One region of the Polaromonas sp. JS666 genome, then DNA from elsewhere that is predicted to be linked to it. Evidence: predicted binding sites of a transcription regulator. Region 1 holds the regulator's gene; each other region holds the start of a gene.
The links. The regulator FNR, encoded in region 1, switches genes on or off when oxygen is low (the NO sensors DNR and NnrR bind a similar motif). The targets are predictions, from matches to a motif close to TTGATNNNNATCAA.
Positions count from the first base shown of each region.

Region 1 (9,725 bases):
CCCAGGCCTAGGCGCAAACCGCAGACATAGCCGTAGCTATGGCGAGGATTTGCAACGACGGCATGGGTTCGAAGGCGCGCTTTCATGTTTCGATATTTCTGGGTCGGAGTACTAGCTATCCTGATCCAGAATCACCTTGCGTTTTTCGTATTCCTCCGCGCTGATTTCGCCGTTCGCCAGGCGGCGGCGCAACACCTCGTGGGGCGTCTCACGCGGTGGCTCCCGGTATCCGGGGGGGCTCCCCCGATCCCGGAAGACCAGGGCGATCACCACGGCAATCACCGCCGCAATCCAGAAAAACCACCACAGGGCGTGCATGCCCATCATGTAGCCGTAAGGGACGTAAGACATAGGGATCCTTTGGTTGCCACAGGCTAGCCTGCGCTTGAAACATGACCCCAGCGGGGGAGGAACCGGGGTGTGCGCCGGGCGTAGCGTTCATAGGCGTCGCCGAATTGCGCACGCATTTCCGCTTCTTCAGTGATCGCCAGACGCCCGTACATGGCGAGCAGAATCGGAAACATCACCAGCGTGAGCACGGTAGGCCACTGAAACAGAAAGCCCAGCATGATCAACACAAAGGCAAGGTACTGTGGATGTCGGATCCGCGCGTACGGGCCGGTGGTCGCCAGTGCGCCGCTACGCTGGGCGTGGTAGAGCACGTTCCACGCGCTGGACAGCAGCCAGAAGCCGCCGCCGAGGAAGACATAGCTGGCGATGTGCAGCGGTCCGAAGTGCGGATCACCTTTGGCGCCCAGCAGCGTCGACCACAGGTGACCGGTGTCATGGGACAGGATGTCCAGCCCCGGATACCGGGTCTGGAGCCACCCCGACAGCAAGTAAAGGGTCAGCGGGAATCCGTACATCTCGACAAACAGGGCCACGATGAAGGCGGAGAATGCCCCGAAGCTTCGCCAGTCGCGCGCCGTGGCCGGCTTGAAGAAGCTGAAGGCAAACAGGATGAAGACGGCCGAGTTGAGGATGACCAGCAGCCACAGCCCGTAGGCCGGTTGATCGTGGCTCATGATGGTTCTCCCGGGTCTGGCTGATCCGGCCGGCCTGGCCTTCCCGGCCCGGCTCCGGGCCGGTGATCGCCATGGTGATGGCCATGCCCGTGATGCATGAAGAGGTGCATCAGCGGGCAGGCCAGCAGCAGCAAATACGGCAGCGCCCCGAACACGTGGGCACGGTGTTCTCTGAGCAGGAAATACGCGGCAATGGCGCCCAGCACGAGCAGGCCGAGGGCGTAGCGCGAACGCCAGAAGCCCCCGGGCTCAACGTCATGCCGGTCAAGGTTCTGGTCGTGGTTCATTTGTTTCTCCGGAAATGCAAGGCGATCAACGCGTCAGGCGGTTGAGCACCCAGGCGAAGAATGCCCCGGCAAGCAGGGCCCACGCGCCGAGCACGAAAAGCACCACCAGGAATCCGGCCCAGGCGAATGGCCGCTGTTGCACCAGCGGGCTGAAGTCCATGCCGTGGAACAGGTTGTTCATGAGCCCCAGGAACGGGCCGGGTGCCAGCGCCCAGGCCAGTGCGCACAGGGCATAAAACACCCCGACGGTGATGGCCAGCGCAATGCCCGTGCGAAGGGGCGGCAGGGTTGTCGGGTTCATCATGAGAGCGCCTTCATTTGGTAGCCGGTGGGGGCTGGCGATCCATCATCATCTGCATCATGGACTGCATCATGTCCATGCGCTTTTCCATCATCTGCTGGCGCTCGTTCATGGTGCCCGTCATGGGTTTGCCGCCCTGCATGCCGCCCATGGGGCCCATGCCTGGGCCGCCCATCATGTTCATCATCGCCATGCCATCCTGCATGGTTTTCATGTGCTCGGCCATCAGCGCATTGCGCTCTTCCGGCGTCTTGGCGTTGGCCATTTTTTCGCGCATCTCGCGCATGACTTTCATCTGGCGGTCCATGGCGGCCATGCGATCGGCACTGGCTGGCCCGGGGGCAGGACCTGCCTGCCCGGCCGGAGGCTGGCCAGCCGCGACAACAATCGGGTGATGCTGCGCGTGTTCCGCGGCGGTTTGGGCCCAGGAGCCCATGGCGGCTGCAGCCAGGGCGATGCCCAGTACGGTTTGATGAAGAGATGACATGGTTAACTCCAATCGTGAAAGTCAAGGTGAACAAGCAACAGCCCCGGGTGGCGACAGGCCGGCCCGGCTCAATCTCATGTGTCTGCGCCCTCCCCGGTGGACAGCTCATACCCGGGCAACTGGGCCTGCAGCGACTGCACCTGGCGCTCCAGCGCCTCAATGCGATTGAGGTAACCGAAGAGCAGCGCCACGGTAAACAGGTCCAGGTCGAAGTCCAGTCGCAGCCTGCCGACGCTGCGCAGCGGCATGACGTATTCGGCGCTGAAGAGGCGCTCCGCCCGGTGCTGCTCCAGCGGCTGCAGCGCGCCGTATTCCACCAGTTCGTCAAGTTCGGCCGCGCTCAGACCGCAGGCCCGGGACAAGTCGGAGACGGTCACGGTTTCGCGGGCGTCCAGCCAGGTGTATTCAAGCGGCTGTGGTTTCATGTCGGTTCTCCTTGACCACGACGGCGTGGGTTGAAGTGCGAGGTGCGCGCCAGTTCCTGGAACAGCTCGCGCTCCCGCCCGGTCAGGGTGGCGGGCACGTCAACATGCGTGACGGCATACAGATGACCGCGCCCGCTGCGGCCGTTGGCCAGGCCGCGCCCGCGCAGGCGCAGCTTGCGCCCCGAGCGCGTGCCCGGCGGCACCGTGAGCATCACCGGCTCGTCCAGCGTGGGCACTTCCACGTCAGCGCCCAGCGCCGCCTCCCACGGCGCAAGCGCCAGATCGAAGTACAGGTCGTGGTGGTCGGCGCGAAACACCGGATGCGGTACCAGCGTAATGTGCAAATAGATATCGCCGTCGGCGCCGCCATGGCTGCCCTTGCCACCCTTGCCGCGCAAGCGCAGCTTCTGGCCTTCACTCACCCCCGGCGGAATGGTGACTTCCAGGGTACGCGAGCCGCCCGCCTCGTGCGCCAGATCCAGGTTGAGCCGGGTGCCCCGGTGCGCCTCTTCCAGGCTGATGCGCACGACCGTCTCATAGTCGCGCCCATGCATGGGCACCGGGCCGTGCCGCGAACCACGGTGCCCGCGGCCCAGCGCGGCCAGCAGGTCGGCCAGGTCGATGTCCTCGAACGACTGCCCGTCCGAGGCGTACTCATGGCTCCACTGCGGTGGCGGCGCAAACTCTTCACCGGCCGGGCGGCGACCGAGCTCGTCGTACGCGGCGCGCTTCTCGGGGTCCTTCAGCGTCGCGTAGGCCTCGGCCACCTCCTTGAACCGGGCTTCGGTATCGGGCGCCTTGGAGACGTCCGGGTGGTGCTGGCGCGCCAGCTTGCGGTAGGCCTTCTTGATCTGTTCGGTGTCGGCGTCCCGTGGCACACCCAGCGCGGCGTAATAGTCCTTGTATTTCATACCGATGCAGCCTTCAGTGCAGGTGCATCTCGAAGACCCGCGTCAGGCCGTCCAGGTTGACGATGCGGATGTGGCGCTTGTCGACTTCAAGCAAACCCTGCTGCTGGAAGGCCGAGAATGTGCGGCTGACGGTTTCCAGTTTCATGCCCAGGTAGCTACCGATTTCGGCGCGCGTCATCCTCAGGTGAAATTCGCTGGCCGAGTAGCCGCGGGCCTTCAGGCGCTGCGACAGGTTCAGCAGAAACGCCGCCAGCCGTTCCTCGGCGTTCATGCTGCCCAGCAACAGCATCAGGCTGTGTTCCCGGATGATCTCGCGGCTCATCAGGCGACTGACCATGTTCTGCATGCTGGCGTTGCCGGTGGCCAGCCGGGTCAGTTGCGCATAGGGAATGACGCAGACCTCGGTATCCTCCAGCGCCGTAGCGGTGCTGGCATGCTTGCCATAGGCCACGCCGTCCAGGCCAATCAGCTCACCGGCCATGTGGAAGCCACTGATCTGCTCGCGGCCGTCGGCCAGCATCAGGCTGGACTTGAAGGTGCCGCTGCGCACGGCATACATGAATTGAAAGTGGTCGCCCTCGTCAAAGAGCGTCTGGCCGGCCTTGACCTTGCGACGCCCGAACGTCAGGCTGTCCAGGCACTCCACGTCGCCGTCTGTCATGCCGCAGGGCAGGCACAGATCGCACAGGTGGCAGCTGGAGCAGGGTGTCCCCAAAGGCGCGACCTGCGCATCCCCCATGGCCTGTCGAATCGGAATGACCCGCAGGTCGCTGGCGGGTGTTTCCTGCGTACGCTCTTGTGTGCGCTCCTGTGTGCGTATGAGTGTGGCGGTTGACATGATTTTCCCCTTGATGAGACGGCCGTCAATGCGCAGGGTGTTGCGATGCTCTCGCAACAGCCTGGGCAAGTTGATCGGATTCGGTGCTTTTGTCGAGGAAGCGGGCAGCGCCCTCCCGCAGGTAGCGCTTGCGGTAGGCCGGGCCCGCGTTGTTGCTGAAGACGACGAAAGCGATTTCGGGCGCGGCCTGACGCACGGCGCGCAATACCTGCAGGCCCGAACCACCGTCCAGCTGGACGTCGAGCACCACCACATCGGGCGCCGTGGCCAGAATGCCGTCGATTGATCCCTGCGGCGTCTCAGCCTGACCGACGATGGTCATCTCATTGACGCCGAGCATCGCGGCCACACGACTGCGGATCAGGGCCGAGTCGTCGGCCAGAAAAACCCTGACGGGAACTTGGAGATCAGACATACAGCCACTATGCGCGCGCGCCTATCGTTGCGATATCGGTGATAGCTGAATCCACCCCTCGGAATAATCCGGATCAGCGGCATCCACAGCACCGAGACCGCCTAGGAATCGTCCGAGTGCCAAGCACGCTTTCCCCAAATCCGGGTTCCCAGAGTGGCCATCCGGAACCCTGTGACCCAAGGGCGGGTTGCGCTGGCGGTCAGTGCGCCATCAGCACCGGCAGGGTCATGGACTGCAAAACCGCCCGCGAGGTGCCGCCCAGCAGCCACTCGCGCGCCCGGCTATGGCCGTAGCAGCCCATCACCAGCAGGTCGGCTTCCAGGTCGAAGGCGCTTGACAACAGCAACTCGCCCAGCCTTTCCGGCTCATCCCCCTGGCGGTGCCAGGTCGCCTCAACGCCATGGCGCTTCAAATAGCCAGCCAGATCCAGCGAAACGCCACCGACGACAGGCTCATCGGCTGACCAGTTGACCACATGAACACGCTGCGCACTCTGCAGCAGGGGCATGGCTGCGGTGACAGCACGCGCCGCCTCGCGCGTCGTCTTCCAGGCAATCACCACCGTCTCGCCGACCGTCGGCGGCACCACGGCGTAGGGCAGGATCAGGGCCGGCCTGCCGCTGATCGCCATCGCGGTTTCCGCGAAATCGGGCGGCACGTCCGAGGACTCGATATCCGAAGGGTCGTGCTGGCCCAACACCAGCAGGTCGGCATACAGCGCCTGCTGGGCGAAGGCACCCGTCACAGGGTAGTCGATCACTTCGCCCCAGGAGACCGGTACGCCGGTCGAGGCCAGCGCACGATCGAAGGTGGCGCGCGCCCCGGCCAGCCGCTCGTCGTCAAGCTCGCGCAAGGTGACGGCGACACCGGGGCCGATGGTGGGCGCAAATGGCGGCATCACGAAGCTGGGTGTGACCGCATAGAGCGCGGCCACCGCGGCACCGTGCCGCCGCGCAAGCTGGCGTGCGAACTCCAGGCGAGGCGCAGCGCGCCGTGATGCATCAAAGTGAACCAGTATTTGCATCAGGGAGGATTTCATGGAAGCACTCCATCGAGAGATTGCAGTCCGTCTACGTTAATCCGCCGGGCTCCCCCACCCCTTGACAATCATCAACCCAATCTCATCTGGCCGGGAGACAGGGGCCGCCTTGCTGCAGCGCACAAAACATCCGGAGAGCACAAATCCGTGGAGGCCCTGGACAGGCTCAAAGAGACTTTGCGCCACGAACGGCGATGGCCCGTGACGCGCATCGGGCAGCCGTCGCCCACCACCATCCATCTCCCTTCCTTTACCTTCCTTTACCTTCCTTTACCTTCCTTTACCTTCCTCTACCTCCCTCGATCTCCATCTCGTAGCCGGAAATACCACCCCGCAGATTTCAGTTGCCAGTCTCCCGCCCCCGCCTGGCGGGCAACCACCTATTGGAACTTCACAATTACTCCAACTGATCGGTCAGGCCATGTTTGAGTGCATAGCGGATCAGCTCGCTCTGGTTGTGCAAGCCCATCTTGTGCATCAGGTTGACCTTGTGCGTGCTGACCGTTTTGACCGAGAGATGGAGCTGGGCCGCGATATCGGTCAGGGTCATGCCGTCGACCACCAGGCGAAACACCTCGAATTCGCGGTTGGACAGACAGTCGTGCCTGGGCGCCTCGCTGCCCGGCATGGCACCCAGAGCCAGTTGCTCGGCCACTTCCGCGCTGATGAAGGCGCCGCCGGCGGCGATCTTGCGGATGGCCTCCTCCAGTTGCGCGGGGGCGCTCTCCTTGGTCAGGTAACCGCTGGCGCCGGACTTGATGGCGCGCACGGCGTACTGCAGCTCCTGGTGCATGCTCAGCACCAGGATGCGCAGCTTGGGCTTCTCGGCACGGACCAGCTTGATCAACTCCATGCCGCTGCGCCCCGGCATGGACAGGTCCAGCATCAGCACGTCGAAGGCCAGTTCGCGCACCCGCTGCATGGCCTCGGCGCCATTGGCGGCTTCGCCCGCCACCTCCATGTCGTCGGCCGAGGAAATGATGCGTTTGAGACCTTCGCGCACGATCGCGTGGTCATCCACAATGACGATCCTGATCAATGAACTGCTCCCCGGGTTGCCGCCACCGTCAAAGTCACCACCATCGCAAACACCACGGAGCGCAGCGGCAAGGCGCGTCCGTTGGCAACGGTTGGCTGGAGACAAAGGCACGGTTGTTTCCTTCGGCGTGATGGCCTGATCTTACCGTCAGGGTGCCACGCGGCGGCATCGCGCTGCCGTTCCACATGCATTTGACGTGGATCCAGCCGAGGCCGAGACCCTCCACCAAGCTTCAGGTGATTTCAGCAGAAAAGAGAAAACTGCACCAACCCATTCCTGTCGCTACCGATGGTTCCGCGCTCCCGAAAAAAGCCGTGCTTCACTCTTCATGGCAGCTTCGGCAGGACGAAAGCGCGCTGGAGAGCATGTTTTTCAACAAGGGCTGGATGCGGGAAGCCAGCGCCGCGTCGTAGGCAAAGGGCGGCACTTCTTGCATGTACAGGCGCTGGCACATCTCCAGCTGCACGGCGTGCACATCGCTGGACGGCTGGCCATAGTGGCGCGTGATGTAGCCGCCCTTGAAGCGGCCGTTGACGGCTGTCGTGATGCCGGAAAGCGCAGCGCAGGCCTGCGCGACCGATGCGGTAATGGCTTCATGGGCGCTGGCGCCGTCGGCCGTTCCGATGTTGAGGTCGGGCAGCGTGCCATCAAACAGCCAGGGAATCTGCGAGCGGATGCTGTGCGCGTCCCACAGCAACGCATAGCCGTGCCGGGCCTTGAGACGCGCCAGCTCGGCGGCCAGGGCCGCATGGTAGGGCTGCCAATAGGCCTCGCGCCGCCTTGCGCGCTCATCCGGGGTGGGCTCGCAACCGGGCTGGTAGAGCGGCGCACCCGAGAAAAACCGGGTGGGGCAAAGTTCGGTATTGGACGCACCGGGGTACATCGGGGCGTCATCCGGCGGGCGGTTGAGGTCAATCACATAGCGTGAATAGTGCGGCGTCAACACGCTGGCGCCGATTTCCGGCAGGAAGCTGTAAAGCGTCTGCAGGTGCCAGTCGGTGTCTTCCACTTTCAGCGCCTCGGGCATGTAGGCCGCCTGCAGCTCCGGCGGAATGGCCGTGCCGATGTGCGGCATGCTCACCAACAGGGGAACCGTGCCGCGCCGCAAGGTATAGGCCGGGTTCTGCTCTTCCTGCCCGCCCTGATTCATCTCGCTCATCCCGCTGACTCCATTCATCTGATTCACTCCATTCATCTCACTGACTCCATTGATCATTGATACTGACAAGGTCACTCGCCCCGCTCATTTCACTGCTTCCTCAAATACAGTTTGACGCCGCGGCGGCGGTCTCATGCCTGGAACTTTCCGGCAAAGCTGTAGCGCGAACCGGGGTACACCAGCCGTGCCACGCTGGCAATGTGGGCGCCGCTCACGGTGCGGCGCATCATCGCCAGACAGGCTTCGCCTGGCTTGATATCGAGGTGCCTGGCCTCCAGTGCTGTCGGCAGGCAGGCCTCGATCGAATAGCTGGCTTCGGTGAGCGGCGCTTCTTCCAGCAGGTGGTAGGTGGGCGTGGTCTGCGTGAAGTCGGTCTTCAGGTAGTTGGGTGCCGCCGCCGGGTTGACATAGCGGTCTTCGTACTGGATGGGCACACCGTTTTCCAGATGAATCAATATGGTGTGGAACACACGCCCGCCCGTGCGCAGGCCCAGGGTGCGCGCCACGTCGGCGCTGGCTTTTTCGGACTCCGCCCGCAACACCCGCGAGCTATGGGTGTGGCCCCGCTCAATGACTTCCTCATGAATATCACGAATGGTCAGCGTGGAAGAAATGCGGTGCAGCTCAGCCACAAAGGTTCCCGAGCCCTGGATTCGCGTGACCAGGCCCTCGCCCATCAGCTCGCGCAGCGCACGGTTGACCGTCATGCGGCTGACGCCAAATTGCGCCATCAGCACGGCCTCGCTGGGCACCGGATCACCGGGCCTCCAGGTGCCGGCACTGATGCGCGTTTTGATGAATGCCTTGACCTGCCCATAAGCAGGCAGCGGAGTGGTTGCCATTTTTATGCCGAAGTAAGAAAAAACAATTGGCGCCCTCTAAAAGGCGCTGTCGCAGGCCGTAGATTACTCCAGTTGACACAAGTTGTATAGACAACTACGATTTAACCAACCAAAGCCTGAAGCCCGAGCCCGAAGCCGCGCCAAAGTTTTTTCTTTTTGTTACATGGAGCCTGTCTCATGTCGGATCTCATGCCGGATCTTTCCAACACCCCCTTCCAGGACAGCCAGGCCCGACCGGTCCGCGCGCCCCGGGGAAGCGCCCTCACCTGCGCCAACTGGCAGATCGAAGCGGCTTACCGCATGATCCAGAACAACCTGGACCCGGAAGTCGCGGAAAACCCCGACGAGCTGGTGGTGTACGGCGGCATTGGCAAGGCGGCGCGCAACTGGCCGGCGTTTGACGCCATCCTGGACTCGCTGCGCAAGCTCAAGGCCGACGAGACACTGCTGGTGCAGTCCGGCAAGCCGGTCGGCGTGTTCCGCACCCATGCGGGCGCGCCGCGCGTGCTGATCGCCAATTCCAACCTGGTGCCCAAATGGGCCACCTGGGAACACTTCAATGAACTCGACCGCGCCGGCCTCATGATGTACGGCCAGATGACGGCCGGCAGCTGGATCTACATCGGCACGCAGGGCATCGTGCAGGGCACGTACGAGACCTTTGTGGAAGCGGGCCGCCAGCACTTCAATGGCGACCTGGCGGGCCGCTGGGTGCTGACGGCGGGGTTGGGGGGCATGGGTGGCGCGCAGCCGCTGGCGGCGACCTTTGCCGGCGCCTGCTCCCTCAACATCGAATGCCAGCAGTCGCGCATCGACTTTCGCTTGAGGACGCGCTACGTCGACAAGCAAGCCGCCAGCCTCGACGAAGCGCTGGAGATGATCCAGCACCACACGTCGCGCAAGGAGGCCGTCTCCATCGCGCTGTGCGGCAATGCGGCCGAGATCGTGCCGGAACTG
Region 1 is NC_007948.1:1,207,083-1,216,807, reverse strand. It holds gene BPRO_RS05815 (SHOCT domain-containing protein) at 112-351, opposite strand; gene BPRO_RS05810 (methyltransferase family protein) at 375-1,025, opposite strand; gene BPRO_RS28435 (DUF2933 domain-containing protein) at 1,022-1,312, opposite strand; gene BPRO_RS05800 (DUF5676 family membrane protein) at 1,338-1,616, opposite strand; gene BPRO_RS05795 (hypothetical protein) at 1,627-2,100, opposite strand; gene BPRO_RS05790 (chaperone modulator CbpM) at 2,175-2,525, opposite strand; gene BPRO_RS05785 (DnaJ C-terminal domain-containing protein) at 2,522-3,436, opposite strand; gene fnr (fumarate/nitrate reduction transcriptional regulator Fnr) at 3,450-4,274, opposite strand; gene BPRO_RS05775 (response regulator) at 4,300-4,689, opposite strand; gene BPRO_RS05770 (universal stress protein) at 4,889-5,728, opposite strand; gene BPRO_RS05765 (response regulator) at 6,126-6,767, opposite strand; gene hutG (N-formylglutamate deformylase) at 7,087-7,926, opposite strand; gene hutC (histidine utilization repressor) at 8,058-8,768, opposite strand; gene hutU (urocanate hydratase) at 8,946-9,725, shown strand, end outside.

Region 2 (9,725 bases), 1.9 Mb from region 1:
TCGGTCACGCCGCTGATGAAGCGCTATGAGGCGCGCAAGACATCGCGCCGGGGCCCGGACGCCGACCGGCCGGCGTCCGGCACGTCACCTGAGTAACAGCCGCAGCGCTCCGCACAGGGGGCCGCTGCAACGTGTATCAAGTTATTCGTAACCAACCCCCGACTCCCCGACTGCTGAAGCAAGAGGGCGCAAGCAGCCATTGTTTTGCAGCAACTGCCACGCAGTCCCCGACCGTACCTGAGCGATTTTTGCAAGGGCCTGGACGATCTCTGCGCACCCACCACATACAAAGAAAAAGGCCCCGGAACCTGTTACGGCGCCGGAGCCTTTGCGTGAGTACACCGTACACCGGGGGTGCCAGCCTGGAGCGGGCACCTGCCGTGTCTCACTGGCGTCGCTTATTGCTGGACGGACTTCACGACGCCGACAGCACCTTGGGGCGCAGTGCCAGACGTGTCGCCACTGGACGCGCCCGGGTTTTGCTGGGTCGTTGCACCGTTGGAGCTGGAACTGGCCGTGGCCCCTCCACGCTGCCCCTGCAGCACTTCGGCCTGGACTTCGGCACGCGTGCGGGTCGACGGCGCTTTCATCTGATCCCACAGATAGGAATTGAAGGTTTCAGCCGATGCGGCTACGGAAGTCAGGGCGGCGACAGCAAGCACAGCGCTGGCGATCAATTTCGATTTCATGATGAAGTCCTCTCAGAGTTTTTTTGACGTTTCCGGGCATGGCGGGCTCATCCATCCCGTCTGTCCAGCCTCGGTGAGTCGCCTTACAGGGGGGCTCCGGCTCATCGATGGACGAACTTTATTCCACTCAAGCAAATCAAAAAACAGCAAAATTAACAATTTATTGCTGCTAAAACAGCAATAATGAAGCGAAAAGCAAGGGTATTCCATGGACCGGCTTCAATCAATGCGCGTGTTTCAACAGGTGGTGGACGACGGCAGCTTTGCCGCTGCCGCCCGTAAATTCGACCTGTCGTCGGCCGTGGTGACCCGGCTGGTCAGCGACCTGGAAGACCATCTGGGCGTGCGGCTGCTGCATCGCACCACCCGGCGCATGGCACTGACGGATGCAGGTGTTGCCTACCTGGCTCGCGTGCGCCACATCCTGAGCGACATCGACGAGGCCCACGCGGCGGCGCAGGCGCATGCCCAGGAGATGTCCGGCGTGATCCGCATCCTGACGCCGCCCATCTTCGGTGTGCATGTGCTGGGGCCGCTGGTGGCCGAGTTCGGGCGACGCTATCCCAAGGTCGTGCTCGATATTTACGTCGACTCGCCGCTCGTGCCGCCGGTGGAAGACTACGACCTGACGCTGCTGGGCGCGACCGATACCTTTGACGCCAACATCATTGCGCGGCCGATTGCCTCGTCGGACGGCATCCTGTGCGCCTCACCCGACTACCTGCGCCGCAATGGCATTCCGCAGCAGCCCGAAGACCTCGCCCGGCACCGCTGCCTGCGGATCAAGGCACCGGCGAACCGGCACCGCGTCTGGCGCCTCATCAATCCCGACGAGAATAGGCGCGAACTGGAAGTGCCGATCGAGCCCGCCATGCTGGTCAACCATTCCGACACGCTGATACGCGCCGGTGTCGACGGAGCCGGCATCATCAGCCAGTCGATCGACCTGGTGGCCAACCACCTCCACAGCGGCGCGCTGAAACGAATCCTGTCGCCCTGGATCACGGGCACCAACACCCTGTACGCGGCGCTGCCCAGCCGCAAATTCATTCCGGCAAGAACCAGCGTGTTTCTGGAATTCATGACCGAGTACACGCGAACTGTGATCAAGAAAATGGACGCGCGGCACGACTGAGCTGAGCCTTTACCGCGCACACAAGGCCATCGCCCCGCGGCCGCGGCCGGTATGGAAGACCGGCCATCAGTCCCCATATGGCATGAGGGACTGGCACGTCCTTTCTGCAGAGAATCCGGCATCGACCGATTTCGCGATGTGCAATCAACGTCGCTGCAACGTAGCTGCGCTTGATGAGGCAGCGACGCAGAACTTTTAGCGCGTCAAAAAGTTCCAGCATCTCGCGCTTTCATTGTTCCAGTTTTGACAACGGAATGTTCTGCCAAAGCACACTTGTCTATCGACGATGCGGAACAAGGTTCAGTACATCGATGAGCCACCAACCTAACAGCGACTCAGCGACGAAGGCCTCTCGGGCAGACAGCCCGTCCGACCGGATATTTCAAAAACATTCTCAAGGAAATTCATCATGAAATCGAATCTTGTCTCTGCCGCCACTCTTGCCATCGCCGCGCTTGCCACGTTTGGATCAGCCAGCAGCTTTGCTGAAGGCCGCGACCCCTATCCGCTGGATCGCCTGGAGCAGGTAAGCGCCGCCAGCACCAAAACACGTGCTGACGTTCAGGCCGAGTTGCTGCAGGCACAGCGCGCAGGCTACAGCGTGAACATCGCCCGCACCTTCCAGGACCCGACCTTCGACAGCAAGCCTGACAGCGCCAGGACCCGTGCAGAGGTCAAGGCCGAAGCGGTGTCAACGGGATCCGCCGTATCGGTCAGCGCCCTTGAGCATGCCTATCCTGCTGCTCAATAAACAAGCACCCTGAGCACCCGGCTTCGGCCATTGGCGGTGCGACAGCCACGCACCCCGCTGCGCAAAAGCGCAGCGGGGTGCACTCATTGGGGTGCCTGCATTGCGCGGTTGTCCTAACTCGTTCGCCTTCCGGCAAAGTCTGTCCAGCATTGCCGCTCGAAATCGTAGAGCTTGCAGCGCCGGGCCGTCTGGAAATACCATGCCCATGAAAACGGCTGGATCACGATCCGGCCCGGCAGTTTTTTCTCGAGCAGCGCCTGCGCTTTCTTGAGGCGATACAGCGGCAGGCTCATGTCGACATGATGCGCCGTGTGTTCCATGATGTGATGCAGCGCGGTGCCGATGCCTGCACCGAATGTCAGGTGCACCGTGGTCGAAACAAAAGGGCTGGCCGCCGACCAGTCGTTTTTTTGCTCGTACCAGGCAACGCTGGTATGCGTGTGATGGACATAGACGACAAAGCCCATCAAGGCGTTCCACACAATCAGCGGCAGCAAGAACGCGACACCGAGCAGCCACGCCACCGATTGACCGGTAGCGGATGCCGCATAGACAAGCGCGGCAAGCCAGGCGGCCGCCACCGCCGTGACCAACAGACAGTCGGCCGTGAAAATGCCGCGGCGTGTGGGCATCACCGCCCTGGACGGGAAGTACATCCGCTTCCACCAGATTTCAACGCCGTAGTAAAGCCACGGTGCCCAGCCGCTTCGGTACATGCGCTCGCACATCCTGCGCCAGGCGGGCATGCGCCGGTAGGCTTCGATCGAATACGGTTGCCACACAAAGTCGAAGTCCTTGAGGTTGGTGTAGCCATGATGGACCACGTTGTGGCCGACGTCCCAGAGGCTGTAAGGCGTGAGGGACGGCATGAACACCAGACGCCCCAGCCACCGGTTGAGCCTGCGGTGCGGGGTCAGGCTCTGGTGGCAGGCGTCGTGGCCCAGGATGAAAAGACGCCCGATGACCAGGCCGCTCAGAATGGCCGCCAGCACCTGCAGCACTGGCTGGTCCAACAGCACGGTGGCCGTGATCGCCAGCGCGAACAGGACGAGATCCGACACCACCAGGAACAGGGCATACGCGGTGTTTTTGGTGGCAATGGGTGCAAGCCAGGAACGGATGATTTTTCGGTGCGGGATAACTTCGGTGAGATCAGCAGGCATGAAATTTCGGCAGGTTGTGGTTGATGCGGAAAAAGTGCAGGACAGCAGGACGTACAGGAGATATCGGCCAGATTCAGACGTCCGGTCCGCCCGGCGCCGGCGACGGCTGCATTGACGCAGAAGGGATGAGTGGACGGTCAGGCAGGCACCCGCCCATCAGGCCGCGGCAGGGTCGTGGGTCAAAGCGTGTCAGCTTAGCGGGCCTGCCCCGGCGGCGCTTTGATTCACATCAACCGCCCGCGCTTCAATGACCTGCGAAGCACTCAATGCACATGCATCTCGAACGACCGCGTCAGACCGTCCGGATCGGTAATGCGGATGTGGCGCTTGTCGACCTCCAGCAGGCGTTTCTGCTGAAAAGCCGAAAAGGTCCGGCTCACGGTCTCCAGCTTCATGCCCAGGTAGCTGCCGATTTCGGCCCGGGACATCCTCAGGTGGAACTCGTTGGCCGCGTAGCCGCGGGCCCTCAGCCGCTGCGACAGGTTCAGCAGGAAGGCCGCCAGGCGCTCCTCGGCATTCATGCTGCCCAGCAGCATCATGAGGCTGTGCTCGCGCACGATTTCACGGCTCATCAGCCGGCTGACCAGATTCTGCGTGCCCGCATTGCCCGCCGCCAGCTCGGTGAGATGCGCATAGGGAATGGCGCAGATTTCGGTGTCCTCCAGCGCCGTGGCGCTGCTCGCGTGTGTGCCGTGGGCCACCCCATCCAGACCCATCAGTTCACCCGCCATGTGGAAGGCGCTGACCTGCTCGCGGCCATCCGCCAGCGTGAGGCTGGACTTGAACGTGCCGCTGCGCACAGCGTAAATGAACTGGAAACGGTCACCCTCGCGGTAGAGGGCCTCCCCAGTCCTGACCTTGCGCCGGCCGAACATCAAACTGTCCAGGCGGGCCACATCGATGCCCGTCATTCCGCAGGGCAGGCACAAGTCACGCAGATGGCAACTGGAGCAAAGAACTTTCAGCGGTGCGACAGCCCCGGACCGGGCGGAAGGCTGCCGGGATACAAAGCGGATCGGGGAAACGGGAGTTTCAAGGGTCAGGCCTGACATGCATTTCTCCTGCGGGTCGGTTGGTTTCATTGCACAGCCCTCTCAGACGCGGACGCCACGGTCTGCGCGAGCTGGTCGAATTCGGTGCTCTTGTCGAGGAAACGGTAGGCGCCCTCGTCGAGATAGCGCTTGCGGTAGGCCAGGGCCGAGTTGTTGCTGAACACGACGAAGGCAATGCCGGGAGCCGCCAGGCGAACGGCCCGCATGACCTGCATGCCGGAGCCGCCCTCGAGCTGCACATCCAGCACCACCACATCGGGCCACGCGGAAAGAATCCCGTCGATCGACGCCTGCGGCGTGGCGGCCTCACCCACCACGGTAATGGCGGCCGCGCCCAGCAAAACGGCAATCCGCTCGCGGATCATGGCGGAGTCCTCGGCGAGGAAGACTTTGATGGCGGAAGCGGGGCGCTGAAGCATGCCTCTACTGTGCCCGCGGCACGAATGCCAGACCATCGGCGCCGGTGGAAAATGCCCCTCGGCGCGTCCCTAAAATCGCCTCGGCCGGCGCCTCAGTGCGCCTAGGAATTTTCCGAGCGGGCTAGGGCTCGAACTGGTCGGTCAGGCCGTGCCGCATCGCGTAGCGGATCAACTCGCTTTGGTTATGCAGGCCCATCTTGTGCATCAGGTTGGCCTTGTGCGTGCTGACGGTCTTGACCGACAGGTTGAGCCGACCCGCAATCTCGGTCACCGACACCCCCGCGACCAGCAGGCGGAACACTTCGAATTCACGGTCCGACAGGCTTCCGTGCGCGGCGACCTCGCTGCCCGGCATGGCACCCAGGGCCAGCTGCTCGGCGACTTCGGCACTGATGAAAGCACCGCCGGCGGCGATCTTGCGGATGGCCTGCTCCAGCTGCGCCGGCGCGCTCTCCTTGGTCAGGTAGCCACTGGCGCCGGACTTGATGGCGCGCACGGCGTACTGCAGCTCCTGGTGCATGCTCAGCACCAGGATGCGCAGCTTGGGCTTCTCAGCACGGACCAGCTTGATCAACTCCATGCCGCTGCGCCCCGGCATGGACAGGTCCAGCATCAGTACGTCGAAGGCCAGTTCGCGCACGCGCTGCATGGCCTCGGCGCCATTGGCGGCTTCGCCCGCCACCTCCATGTCGTCGGCCGAGGAAATGATGCGTTTGAGACCTTCCCGCACAATGGCGTGGTCATCCACAATGACGATCCTGATCAATCCGCAGCTCCCACTTCCCGTATCGGGATCCGCACATCAATACGGGTTCCCTGCCCCGGCTGGCTGTCAATGGTGACCGCCCCCTTGAGCAACTGTGCGCGCTCGCGCAAGCCCAGAAGTCCCAGGGAGTTGGGGTTGCGCGGTGCGGCCAGCGAAAAACCCCGGCCGTTATCGGCGACACGCAGGGTGACCGCCTCCACCGTCCGCTCGATTTTTACTTCGACACGCGAGGCTTCGGCATGCTTGGCCACATTGGCCAGCGACTCCTGCACGATGCGGAACACCGCGGTGGCATAAGGCTCGTGCAGTTCCACCTCGTCATCCACCGAGAGCGTGCAGGCCACGCCGGAGCGCTGGCTGAAATTTTGAGCCAGCCATTCGATAGCCGGCCCCAGGCCCAGGTCGTCCAGCAACAGCGGGCGCAGGTCCGAGGCGATGCGGCGGGTGGCGGCGACCGTGGTGTCCAGCATAGCCAGCATGTCACCGAGCTTGGCTGCGGCCGCCTGCGCTCCCTCTGGCAGCTGGTCGCGCACCCAGATCGCGTCCATCTTGAGGGCTGTGAGCGACTGGGCCAGCTCGTCGTGCAGTTCCCGCGCAATGCGGGTCTTCTCGCCTTCGCGAATGGTGTGGGCCGCAGCGGCGAAGGCGCTCAGTTCTTCCTGGGCGCGCACCCGTTCGCTGACATCGCGCAGGATCACGGTGAACAGCTTGCCGTCCGCCGTGTCCAGTTGGGAGATGGAGGCCTCCATCGGGAATTCTTCACCGTTGGCGCGCTGCCCGTAAAGCACGGTGCCGTCGCCCATGCGCCTCGACGTGATGCCCGTGGCGGTAAAACGGCGGATATGCCCGGCATGGCTGGTGCGAAAGCGCTCCGGCATCAGCTTTTCCAGGTGTTCCCCCATCGCCTGTGCGCTCGGCCAGCCGAAGATTCTCTCAGCCGCACGGTTGTACAGCACGATGCGCTGTTCTTCGTCCACCGTAATGATGGCGTCCATGGCCGAGTCGAGCAGGCCCGCCAGCCGGGCGGCGGTGGCGTCCATTGCACTTGCACCTGCGGGACGCTGGACAGCTCCGCCGCCGGCACGGGCCAACTCGGGCGCGGCGGCCACCGACGGCAGGGACACGGTGGCGTCACCGACCCGCTCACGGCTGGTTGAGCTTGCTTTTCCCGGCGTTGTTTGGTTGAACACACGGTGATCTTACAACTCATGTCCGCCGAGCCTCCTGCCGCCGGGCTGTCGTCAGGAGGAAAAGAGGATGCTGAACGCATGCACAGTACCCCGCAGCCTCCCGGCGGCGATCCGGCCAACAAAGTATTTCCCCGCTTGATCGACATCAACCCGGCCCGACGGCAAGCGCTCCACACTGCAGGCATCAGGCCATCACCAGCAAAGGAGCCCCACCATGTACAAACGCATTCTCGTGCCCGTCGACGGTAGCGAAACCTCCAACAAGGCCCTGGTCACCGCATTGCAGTTCGCCAGGGACTTCGGCGGCCGGGTGCGGCTGGTCCATGTGGTGGAAGATCTGACCTACGTCACCGGCAACGACCCCTCTGGCTACTCGGGGGAACTGGCCACCGTCATGCGCGAAGCCGGCGAAAAGATCCTGGCCGGCGCCCTGGCCATTGCCCAATCGGCCGGCGTGGAAGCCGACTCCATGCTGTTCGACAAACCCGGCGAGCGGCTGGCGGAGACCGTGGCCGATGCGGCCAAGCGCTGGAACGCAGACCTGATCGTCGCAGGCACCCACGGCCGGCGCGGCCTGGGCCGCGTGCTCATGGGCAGCGGCGCGGAGCAGATTGTCCGCCTGGCACCGGTGCCCGTGCTGGTGGTGCGGCTACCTGAGAGCAGCCCGCCGTCACCCGCCTGAACCCCGTGACCCGGTGAATATCACGGCTCCTCAGCGACAGGGCAGCACGCCCTGCCTGCCGACCTGCTACTGCAGCTACTGCTGGGGGCAGCCGTCGGGCCGCTCGCCCGACGCCAGCGGGCAGCAGTTGACCTCGGCGGGCGGCATGCCCAGCAGCGCCGTCAGGGCACACGATGCGGCCCCCACTGCCCAGAAAACGAAGAAGCTCGCCGTATAGACGCCGGTGCGCGACCAGCCCAGCGCCGCCCCGGCCCAGCGCAGCTCGAACGGATCCACCACCGCGAAGACCAGCAGCTCCAGAATGCAGGCCGACAGGAAAGCGGGCCAGGCGACCCGCATGAGTTTCTGACTCCACATGGCATGTCTCCTTTTATTCCGGTCTATCGCGGTGCCGGGGCCGGCGGCGTGGCCGCATGGTTGCGCCCCTGCAGGGCCGGCATCAGGGCCTTGTCCCTGGCGAGGGTCTTGTTGATCTCCACGCCGCGCCGGTAGTAGTCCTCTGCGACGACCGGGTCAGGGCTGCGCACCGCGATCCACACCGTGACCAGGCCGGCAACGACCACCGCCACGGGGCCGGCGATCACCAGCCAGACAAGGCCGTGCCTCCACCAGGGAGGAGGAATGGCTTGGGGCAGGTCGTTCATGAAATATCTCCTAGCGGGGCACAAGGAACACGGACTTCTCGCTCACATGGGCATCACCCGCGATGTCGCCGATGCTGAACTGGATGGGGTGCGAGCCGGGGGTGGCCGAGCCGTAGGGGATTTGCAGCCGCACGGCGACCCAGCGGGATTCTGCCGGGCCGACCACGACCTCGGCATCCGAGGCCAGCGCCAGGCCGTCAAGTCCGTCGGCGGCAATGCGGTAGTGCTGCGGCTGCTCGGTGGCGTTCATGATCTGCAGCCGGTACACGTTCTCCAGCTTGCCGCCAGCCACGATGCGTGACAGCGCCGCGCGGTCGCGCACCACGTCGACCTTGAGCGGCATGCGGGCGACCAGGCTCCACAGCAGGCCCACGCACAGGGCCAGCAGGATGGCGCCGTAGACGAGCACGCGCGGACGCAGGACCTGCCGCCACATCTGCAGCCGGTTCCAGTGTTGGGCCAGCGCGTTCTGGGTGGTGAAGCGAATCAGGCCGCGCGGGTAGTTCATCTTGTCCATCACGCCATCGCAGGCGTCGATGCAGGCGGCGCAACCGATGCACTCGTACTGCAGGCCGTTGCGGATGTCGATGCCGGTCGGGCAGACCTGCACGCACAGGGTGCAGTCCACGCAGGCACCCAGCGACAGGGCGGCGAGGTCGGCCGTGCGGGAACGCGCACCGCGCGGTTCACCCCGGCCGCCGTCATAGCTGACGATCAGGGTGTCGCGGTCGAACATGGCGCTCTGAAAGCGCGCATAGGGACACATGTACTTGCACACCTGCTCGCGCAGGAATCCGGCATTGCCGTAAGTGGCCAGGCCATAGAAGCACACCCAGAACACCTCCCAGCCGCTCATGCGGGTTTGCAGGAACTGCATTCCGAGCTCGCGGACCGGCACGAAATAACCGACGAAGGTGAAACCGGTCCACATCGCCAGCCCCAGCCACAGGATGTGCTTGAACCACTTCTTGACCAGTTTTTCCAGCGACATCGGCGAGCCGTCCAGCCGCATCCGCAGGGTGCGGTCGCCCTCGACCTTGCGCTCTATCCACAGGAAGATTTCGGTGTACACGGTCTGGGGGCAGGCGAAGCCGCACCACAGGCGTCCGGCGACGGCGGTGAACAGGAACAGCGTGAGTGCGCTGACCACCAGCAGCCCGGTGAGGTAGATGAAATCCTGCGGGTACAGGACGTAGCCGAAGATGTAGAAGCGCCGCGCGCCCAGGTCAAACAG
Region 2 is NC_007948.1:4,525,542-4,535,266, forward strand. It holds gene BPRO_RS21435 (cation:proton antiporter) at 1-96, shown strand, start outside; gene BPRO_RS21440 (DUF4148 domain-containing protein) at 399-689, opposite strand; gene BPRO_RS21445 (LysR family transcriptional regulator) at 898-1,824, shown strand; gene BPRO_RS21450 (DUF4148 domain-containing protein) at 2,234-2,575, shown strand; gene BPRO_RS21455 (fatty acid desaturase) at 2,689-3,738, opposite strand; gene BPRO_RS21460 (helix-turn-helix domain-containing protein) at 4,002-4,790, opposite strand; gene BPRO_RS21465 (response regulator) at 4,817-5,209, opposite strand; gene BPRO_RS21470 (response regulator) at 5,331-5,975, opposite strand; gene BPRO_RS21475 (PAS domain-containing sensor histidine kinase) at 5,972-7,165, opposite strand; gene BPRO_RS21480 (universal stress protein) at 7,380-7,847, shown strand; gene BPRO_RS21485 (hypothetical protein) at 7,923-8,204, opposite strand; gene BPRO_RS21490 (FixH family protein) at 8,228-8,491, opposite strand; gene ccoG (cytochrome c oxidase accessory protein CcoG) at 8,502-9,725, opposite strand, start outside.
Region 2: a site for FNR is predicted at 7,301-7,314, ahead of BPRO_RS21480 (universal stress protein). Genes of this name have one in related genera too.

Region 3 (9,725 bases), 1.9 Mb from region 1:
TCAGCGGCTGCGCAGCAGTGCCAGCGCCGACCGAGCCCACGGCGGCGGCGCGCGCAGCGCTTGCGCCCACCGGTACGCTGCGTGTTGCGGTTTATCCGGGCAGTCCCACGTCCCTGGTCGAACAGGCGCCGCCAGCGAGCATGCGGGGTGTCAGCGTCGATCTCGGCCGCTCGCTGGCAGTCAGGCTCGGCGTGCCCGTGCAAATCGCCGTCTACCCGCGCCTGGCGGAGGCTTTGGCTGCGCTGCAGCGCGGCGATGCGGATTTCACGATCACCAACGCCACGGCTGAACGTGCGCGCATGGTGGATTTCGCGCCGACACTCGTGGACCTCGAACTCGGCGTGCTGGTGCCGTCCACGTCGCGCGTCACGGCGGTCGAGCGGCTGGACCAGCCAGGTGTCACAGTCGGCGTCAGCCAGGGCAGCTCCTCCGAGCGGGTGCTCGGCGCCCGCCTGACGCAGGCCAGGCTGCGTAGCTTCCCGACGCTGGATGCCGCGCGTGCGGCGCTTCAGGCCCAAGAGGTCGATGCGTACGCGACCAACAAGGGCATTCTGTTCGAGCTGGCGGAGCGGGTGCCAGGTGCGCGCGTGCTGGAGGGCCGCTGGGGCACGGAGCATCTCGCGCCGGCCATCCCCAAGGGCCGCGACGCCGGCATGCCTTACCTGCGGGCCTTTACGGAGCAAGTCCGCGGCAACGGCGAACTCGAACGCGCGGCCATGCGCGCGGGGCAGCGCGGCACAGTGCCGCCCGCACGGTAGCCGCGAGCTCAGGGCCGCGCCACGGCACCGCCTGCCAGATTCACCAAGGGCTCCGCGCGCTCCTCGTTGCCGTCGGAAAAGCCGGCGCTGTGGGGTGTGACGATCACATTCGAAAGCGCCCACAGCGGCGAATCTTCCGCCAGGCGCTCGTGCGCGAAAGCATCCAGGTAGGCCCCCGCGATACGCCGCGCGCGCAGCGCCTCGACATCACCCTCGGCAGACATCTACGTCGTCGTTCAGACGATGAATCAACTGCCGGCGAAGATCCACGCCCTTGTGGACCTGTTGGTGAAGGACTTTGCACATTTCCGTGGACCCGGCAAAGACCCACTTGGCGTGTGGTGAGCTTCGCCGATGCGGTATGTGAGCAGACATTCTCAGCATAGGCCGATAGCAAATCAGCATCATTCCGAGTTAGGAATGAGGGGGCGCCAGTCTCTTGGGCCCGCAGCAATGGATCCAGCAGCGATTCCGCCCCGGCCTCGACACCTCACGTTCGTGCGAGCATTTCCACATCCGCCGGGGACACAGTGCTTACCAGCGGCTAGCTCAGGATGTCTGCTTGGGTCGGAAGCGGACATCGGCTTCGGCACTATCAGTTCCTCCCGGTAGAGCACCGTTGATGCGTCCCAGCCGCAGAGAGAAAATTGGGCGTAACGCAGTCAATGCGAGCAATATCTGGAGCTGTTCAAATCTGCAGCCACTGGCAGAATCACGCTGCGGCCGCATTGATGCCGCGAAATCGCTAGTTTGGTGTACCCCTAGAGGCGGACGGCGGGAGAGAACTAGCGGTGGTGCGGCCTCCGAGGTGGTTTTCGATCCAGCCCCAGCCATCGCTCAAATGTCTCAGGACGTTTTCCTGTGATTCAGAGCCTCAAGTCCAGCAATGACTTGGGGCTTTTTTGTGTCTCACGCGGATTGGTATAGCGTCTTCAAAGCTCGCATCTTGTGGGGGTAGACGTGGGGGGTAAGTCCAGTGGGCGGAGTGTCGTAGCGAGCTTTTACCCCTCCCACTAACCGTCACAACCGATTGCACACACGCAGCCTTCATTCATCGCCCCGCCAGTGGCGCCCTTGAATTTGGCACCAACCTAGTGGATCCACGCATCAATATTTCCCGGTGACATCCTGTAACATGGCGAAAAAAGGGGAATCGTATGGGAGGGTTAAGCCATTTAGGCGTTAAGAATCTGCGAAGCCTGCGCTGCGTGCCCGCAGTGCGTATTGCACCGATCACAGTGCTGCTAGGACGGAACAGTGTTGGCAAAAGCACCTTCGCCAGAATCTTTCCATTGTTCCGCCAGAGTTCTGAGCGGAAGAAAAAGTCCCCCGTTCTATGGTTCGGCGACCTAGTGGACTTCGGGTCCTTGGAGCGCTCAGTTACCGAGGGTGAAAAAGAGATCGGGTTTACTTTTCACATTGACGTGGAGCGACCGACCAAAAAAGGCACGGTGCCTTGGCATCAACGCCGCGGAAAGACCTTGGCAGAGGTATCGATCACCCTGGTGGAGGACACCCAGCAGACCGGCCACGCGAAGAATGTGACTGTGAAGTTGCTTGGTGGTGAAATCTCGATCGATCCGAGTAAGGAAGTCTCAATGAACACGCCGTTTTTCGTGAACGGTAAGAGGTATGACCCAATCACAAAGGATCATGGCACCGTCACTTTCCAAGGCGACATTCTTCCTCTCATTTATTTTTATTTGTACCAAAAAGACCCAAAGGGTACAGCCTCTTGGGTACAGTCCGCAAACCATTGGGAAGACCTTCCTACCCAAGTCATCCGACGTCATGTGCATTCGAATACGAGCGCTGTGACATGCAGAAAAATCGCTAATCGTGTGCCAGTGGGTACAGTTGAGGAAATTGAAAAGGCTTTAGTAGAAATTCCGGGGCCGCCCAGCTGGAGAGCGGTTGCACAGTCAGGCAATACAAAAAGTATTGCTGCACAGCTACATCACGCGTTGTTGGTATCTCACACAGATGAAATATTCCGGCAAGTAGACGCCGCGCTGCGATCTTATTTTCAAGGAGTTCGGTACCTAAAGCCATTGCGGGCGACAGCCGAGCGCTACTACCGCAAGCTGGACCTTTCCGTCTCGGAGATCGAAGCGGACGGCAGCAATCTTCCCATGTTCCTCGACAGTCTTAGCGAAGCGGACTTGAAGAACTTTCGGAGCTGGGTGAGAATTTTTCTCGACGTTGATGCCTTCCCTAAGCGTCAAGGTGATCAAGTTATGGTGATGGCCCAAGGGAAAAATGATCCCAAGCCATTCAATATTGCGGACATGGGTTTCGGTATTTCTCAGGTACTGCCCATAGCCGCTCAGCTTTGGGCTACAACCCGGCCTGGGAGCTGGACTCAGTTGACCTCGATGGTTGTTCTTGAGCAGCCTGAACTGCACCTACACCCTGATTCGCAGGCCAGACTGGCCGACGTATTTGCGGGCACTATCGGCGCAACCAACCCACGATCACCAAGAACCCCATCGATCCTGGTTGAAACGCACAGTCAACACTTGGTCAACAGGCTTGGTCAACTTGTGGAGAGTGGGCGGCTAGCTGCAGAGGATGTTTCAATCATTCTTTTCGAGTCCAGCGGCGGACCTTCACCGTCAACCAAAGTCAGAATCTCAAGTTTTTCAGCTGAGGGGGTGCTACAAAACTGGCCCTACGGTTTTTTTGAACCGGAGATCGAGTGATGTGGATTGAACTTTCTGACTCGTTACCAGAGGCATTTCCTCAGCCTGATTTGCTTACATGCTCTGTGTTGCAGGCGGTTGCCGATGCGTCGTTTCACGGACGGCATGTGCTTTACGGCTCAAACGGGACTTTGTCCTGGCTTCTTAAGCAAGATTTAAGTGGGCCTGCAAAGGCAGCCGTTAGACGAGCTCGCTCTAACTCCGCAGTGAAAGGTTCTGTTCGTCAATCTGTTCGTACCAAGCTGATCATTGAAGCTTCAGGCAGTCAAGTGTTCAGAGACGATCAAGGTAACTGGCACGCTCCAATTCAACGCATGACTGGTGTTCCGATGCTCCGGGCAGAGGTTCTCGCTGAGAACACGAGAGATGTCGCGGCGTTGAAGTATGCAGCGCTGCACTATAGAAAGACCAACGATTTTTCCGCGTTTGAAGTGGCATTGATGTCGCACAACGGAGGCGGCTCGGAAATATTGAACTGCTTTCAAGAAACTTTGAGCGCCCGCGAGAAATTCACTTGTGCGGTTACCGACTCTGACAGAGATCATCCCACTGCGGGCCCCGGCCACATAAGTCGGGAATGCGCAGCCGAATCCGCCGCTGCAACTTGGATTTGCATGCACTTCGATCTGCCCTCTAGGGAAATGGAAAATCTGCTTCCGTTCAACCTGGTGTACGACTCGATCATGGCATCGAATGAGAACGCTAGCTTGTTTGAACCGCTGGGTGAAATTGCCTCTGCAGCAGCGAAGCGGCCAGACATCTTGAAATACATGGACATGAAGCAAGGAACTTCAGGTTCGATAGCTTCACCGCGCGAGTCAAATTTAGAGCGTAGAAGTTTCTGGTCCAAGGTTGTTAACGAGTGCGACGTTGAAGATAGGGTCTGCGGCGATGAGTGTGCAAGTCATCCTTGCGATTGCAGAATCGTTCCAGGCATCGGCCCATTAGTTCTTCAACGGTTTCTCGACTATTGCGACATCATCAGTATTCCAAAACAGATTGAGCGCATGAAGACATCTGCACACTGGGACGACTGGCTGCAGGTTGGAGCCCAAGTCTTTGATTGGGCTCAGGCGGATCAACCGCTTAGGGCTTGAGGGCGAAGAGGCGAAACTCTTTCACGTTTGACCCTTGAAGATATCCTGGATTCCCGCTACGGCGTCACCGCAACGCTTCAACACGCGAATGAACTTCGAGCGTTGTTTTGCTGCAGGGTGACCCTTCAAACGAATCGGCAAGATCAGCAAGCCGCCGGCATCGCGGCAATTGCTGAACGGTCTACTTGACCAGCAGCACCGGTATGTCGGCTTCGGTGACCACGCGCTGGGCCACGCTGCCCATGACGGCGCGGCCGATCAGGCCGTGGCCGTGGGTGCCCATGACGATCATGTGTGCCTTCTCGCGCTGCGCTGCGCGTACCACTTCGGCCGCCGGCGATCCGATGGTCCAGGTCACACGGTACTGCAGCTTGTGGCGCTTGAGGAAGCGCTCGATCGGATCCAGCACCTTCAGCGCTTCGTCCTTGTGGTAGGCGCTGACCGTGGCCGCGCCGACCATGGTCTTGACGCGGCCCGGCACCGGCGCCTGCACATTGAGCACGACCACCTCGTCGGAGGGGCCGGTCAGGCTTTCATGGGTAACGAGGAAGGCCAGGGCCTTCTTGGTGTATTTGCTGCCATCAGCGGCGAACAGGACTTTCATTTTTTTTCTCCTCCAGGTGGACCAAATTCAACGCAACACTAACACGGGCGTGGTGCTGTGCGCCAGTACATGCTGCGTTTCGCTGCCCAGCAGCACGCGCTTGATGCCCTTGCGGCCGTGCGAGGCCATGACGATCAGGTCGCACTTGTGTTTTCTGGCGGCGGCCATGATGGCCTCGGCCACCAGGTTGGAGCGCGTGACGACGGCCTTGGCCCGGAGCCCTTCGGCCTGCGCGGCCTGCTGCACCGCATCAACCATGGCCTGGCCCTCGGTGGCCCATTGCTTCTCGATGCGGCCGACCTCCTGGAGCGAGATCGACACGTTGCCCTCGAAATAGCTCATGGGATAGCGTGGCACGACATTGAGCGCCACGAGCTCGGCGTCAAGCGCGGTGGCCAGCCCGATCGCGCTGCGGACGGCCTTTTTCGAGAGGGGGGAACCATCGGTTGCGACAAGAATGCGTTGGTACATGTTCTTCTCCTTTTTTTTGGGTAGCGCCTTCAGCTTAGGCGCACGGGTCCGGTTCCGGATTGATCCAGATCAACGGGACGGTTCGATGCGCTGGTTAACCTTGCCCCATGCAAACTGCCACCCTTGCCCTGGGCACAGAGCCTGTTGCCCCGATCAATGCCGCCTGGGCTGCGCTGGACGAGCGCGCCGAATGGGAGGGCTTCAGCCGGCCCGTGGCCGGGCGCGATGGCTGGTGGGAGACGTACCTCGCGATTGACGGCATGCACTGCGCTGCCTGCTCGCTCACGGTGGAGGAAGCACTCGGCCAGTTGCCGGACGTCGACGGCGTACAGGTCAATGGGGCGACCGCGATGGCGCGCCTCGTGTGGCGGCCCGGGCGCACCCGCCCCTCGGCCTGGATGGCCGCGCTGCAGCGGGCCGGCTACACGGCGCTGCCGGCGGGCGACATGCTGCTGGCCGCGCCGCGGCTGCAGGCCCAGCGCCTGATGCTCTGGCGCTGGCTGGTCGCGGGCTTTTGCATGATGCAGGTGATGATGTATGCCGTGCCCGCCTACGTGGCCGGCCCCGGCGAGATCACGCCGGATGTGCAGGCGCTGCTGCGCTGGGCCTCCTGGGTGCTGACGTTGCCGGTCGTGCTGTTTTCCTGCTGGCCGTTCTTTGCCACGGCGCTGCGTGACCTGCGCGGCCGGCGCATCGGCATGGATGTGCCGGTGGCGCTGGGCATCCTCATCACCTTTGGTGCCAGCACGGCCGCCACCTTCGATGCTTCCGGGCCGTGGGGTGCCGAGGTCTGGTACGACTCGTTGACCATGTTCGTGTTCTTCCTGTTGTCCGGCCGCCTGCTGGAGCAGCGCCTGCGTGACCGCACGGCCGGCTCGCTGGAGGCGCTGATGCGCAGGCTGCCCGACAGTGTGGAGCGGCAAGGGGCCGACGGCCAGTATGAGCGCGTGGCCCTGCGGCGCCTCGTCGTGGGCGATCTGATCCGTGTGCTGCCGGGCGAAGTCATTCCCGCCGACGGCACGGTGACTGCGGGCGACAGCCGGGTGGACGAAGCCCTGCTGACGGGTGAATCCACGCCGCTGCAGCGGTGCGCCGGTGGCGCGGTGATCGCCGGCAGCCACAACCTCTCGGGCCTGCTGCTGGTGCGGGTGGAGCGCGTGGGTGCTGAGACGCGGTATGCCAGCATCGTGGCGCTGATGGAGCAGGCCTCGGTGCAAAAGCCGCGGCTGGCCCAGGTTGCCGATCGCATTGCCAACCCCTTCCTGCTGGGGGTGCTGCTGGCCAGCGCCGCTGCGGCGTTGTGGTGGTGGCCGGTGGATCCGGCGCATGCCATCAGCGTGGCGGTTGCCGTCCTCATCGTCACCTGCCCCTGCGCGCTGTCGCTGGCCACGCCGGCCGCCACGCTGGCCGCGGCAGGCGCGCTGGCGCGCCGCGGCGTGCTGGTGCGCCGCCTGCAGGCGCTGGAGTCCGGCGCATCGGTGGACACGGTGGTGTTCGACAAGACCGGCACGCTGACCGAGGACCGTATGGCGGTGCTCATGCGCCGGGTCCGCCCGGGCACAGACCCGACACAGGCCCTGCATCTTGCGGCCGCGCTGGCGCAGCATTCGCACCACCCGGTGTCTCGCGCGATTGTGCAGGCCGTTGCTGGCGCAGTACCAGGCGCGGAGAACATCACGGAGATAGCCGGCCATGGACTGCAGGGCCAGATCGCCGGGGGTGCGGCAGGGCGCGTGTTGCGGCTGGGTTCGGCCGCATTTTGCGGCGCGCCGCTGCAGGATACGCCGGCCCATGGCCCGCAGGTGCACCTGGCCGACGAGCGGGGCTGGCTGGCCAGCTTCGAATTTGAGGAGGCGTTGCGGCCCGATGCCAGGCCTGCGGTCGGCAGGCTGCAGGCGATGGGCCTGCGGGTGCTGCTTCTCTCGGGCGACCAGGGTGGTGCCGTGTTGCGGCTGGCCGCCCGCGCTGGTATCGATGAGGCCTACGGTCAGCGCACACCGGAGGACAAGCTGGCGCATGTGCGCTCCCTGCAACTGCGCGGCCGGCGCGTTGCGATGGTGGGCGACGGCATGAACGACGGGCCGGTGCTGGCCTGCGCAGACCTGTCGGTGGCCATGGGGCACGCCGTGCCGCTGGCACAGGCGAAGTCCGACTTCGTGGTGCTGGGCAGCCGGCTGTCCGATGTGCCTGCCTTGCTGCTGCAGGCGCGCCGCACGCGGACCGTCGTGCGGCAAAACCTGCTGTGGGCCGCCGTCTACAACGCGGTCTGCGTGCCGCTGGCCGTGCTCGGATTCATGCCACCCTGGCTGGCCGGGTTGGGCATGGCGGCCAGTTCATTGCTGGTGGTGCTGAATTCGGCACGGCTGGCGCGTATTCCCGGAGCCGCTTGAATGGACATCCTCTTCCTGCTGATTCCGCTGTCGGTCGTGCTGGCGTTGCTCATACTCGGCGCGCTGGGCTGGGCTGTCTGGCGTGGCCAGTTCGAGGCGCTCGACCAGGAGGCCGAGCGCATTTTGCGATCGGATTGATTTTCATCAATTCGGCCTTCACCCCCGGCGGGGACACTTGGAGCGTCCAGAAAAAGGTGCTCCATGAACGATCAACCAACTTCCGCTGCCCAGTACAACGACACGGTCGTGCGGCAGTTCTCGCTGATGGCCGTGGTCTGGGGGGTGGTGGGCATGCTGGTAGGCGTGTTCATTGCCGCCCAGCTGGCCTGGCCTGAACTCAACTTCGGCATTCCCTGGCTCAGCTACGGCCGGCTCAGGCCGCTGCACACCAATGCCGTGATCTTTGCCTTCGGCGGTTGTGCGCTGATCGGCAGCAGTTACTACGTGGTGCAGCGCACCTGCCATGTCCCGCTGTTCGCCGGCAAGCTGGCCGCGTTCACGTTCTGGGGCTGGCAGGCCGTCATCGTCGCGGCCGCCGTCAGCCTGCCCTTGGGCTATACCTCGGGCAAGGAATACGCCGAGCTGGAGTGGCCCATCGACATCCTGATCACGCTGGTCTGGGTGTCCTATGCCATCGTTTTCTTCGGCACCATCGGTATGCGCAAGGTTCGCCACATCTATGTGGCCAACTGGTTTTACGGCTCCTTCATTCTGGCGGTGGCCGTTCTGCACCTCGTCAACAGCGCGGCCGTGCCCGCCGGCTGGATGAAGTCCTACTCGGCCTATGCCGGTGTGCAGGACGCCATGATCCAGTGGTGGTATGGCCACAACGCGGTGGGCTTCTTTCTCACCGCCGGCTTCCTGGGAATGATGTACTACTTCGTTCCGAAGCAGGCCGAGCGGCCGGTGTACAGCTACCGCCTGTCCATCGTCCACTTCTGGGCGCTGATCTTCACCTACATGTGGGCCGGCCCGCATCACCTGCACTACACGGCGCTGCCAGACTGGACGCAGTCGGTCGGCATGGTGTTCTCGCTGATCCTGCTGGCGCCCAGCTGGGGCGGCATGATCAACGGCATCATGACGCTGTCCGGCGCCTGGCACAAGCTGCGCGACGACCCGGTCCTGCGCTTCCTGATCGTCGCCCTGTCGTTTTATGGCATGGCCACGTTCGAGGGGCCGCTGATGTCCATCAAGACCGTCAACGCCCTGTCGCACTACACCGACTGGACGGTGGGCCATGTGCACGCCGGCGCGCTGGGCTGGGTGGGCCTGATCACGATGGGCACGCTCTACTACATGATTCCGCGCCTGTTCGGCCAGAAGAAGATGTACTCCGTCCCGGCGATCGAGGTGCATTTCTGGGGCTCCACCATCGGCATCGTGCTGTACATCGCCGCCATGTGGATCGCCGGCGTGATGCAGGGCCTGATGTGGCGCGCCCTCAATGCCGACGGCAGCCTGACCTACACCTTTGTCGAGTCGGTGAAGGCCACCTATCCCTTCTACGTCATTCGCTTCATGGGCGGACTGCTTTACCTGGGCGGCATGCTGGTGATGGCATGGAATACCTGGATGACCGTGGCGCAGGGGCAATCGGTCCGCACCGCCGTCCCCCTGCCTCAAGCCGCCTGATGGAGCCCACAACATGAGCGATAACCACTCTTCTTCCGCTTCCGCCCCTGCCTCTGCCGGCTTCTCGC
Region 3 is NC_007948.1:4,537,187-4,546,911, reverse strand. It holds gene BPRO_RS21555 (transporter substrate-binding domain-containing protein) at 1-758, shown strand, start outside; gene BPRO_RS21550 (NAD(P)-dependent oxidoreductase) at 767-982, opposite strand; gene BPRO_RS28095 (AAA family ATPase) at 2,126-3,460, shown strand; gene BPRO_RS21540 (hypothetical protein) at 3,460-4,557, shown strand; gene BPRO_RS21535 (universal stress protein) at 4,739-5,161, opposite strand; gene BPRO_RS21530 (universal stress protein) at 5,189-5,632, opposite strand; gene BPRO_RS21525 (heavy metal translocating P-type ATPase) at 5,740-8,022, shown strand; gene ccoS (cbb3-type cytochrome oxidase assembly protein CcoS) at 8,023-8,160, shown strand; gene ccoN (cytochrome-c oxidase, cbb3-type subunit I) at 8,224-9,657, shown strand; gene ccoO (cytochrome-c oxidase, cbb3-type subunit II) at 9,671-9,725, shown strand, end outside.
Region 3: a site for FNR is predicted at 5,692-5,705, ahead of BPRO_RS21530 (universal stress protein). Genes of this name have one in related genera too.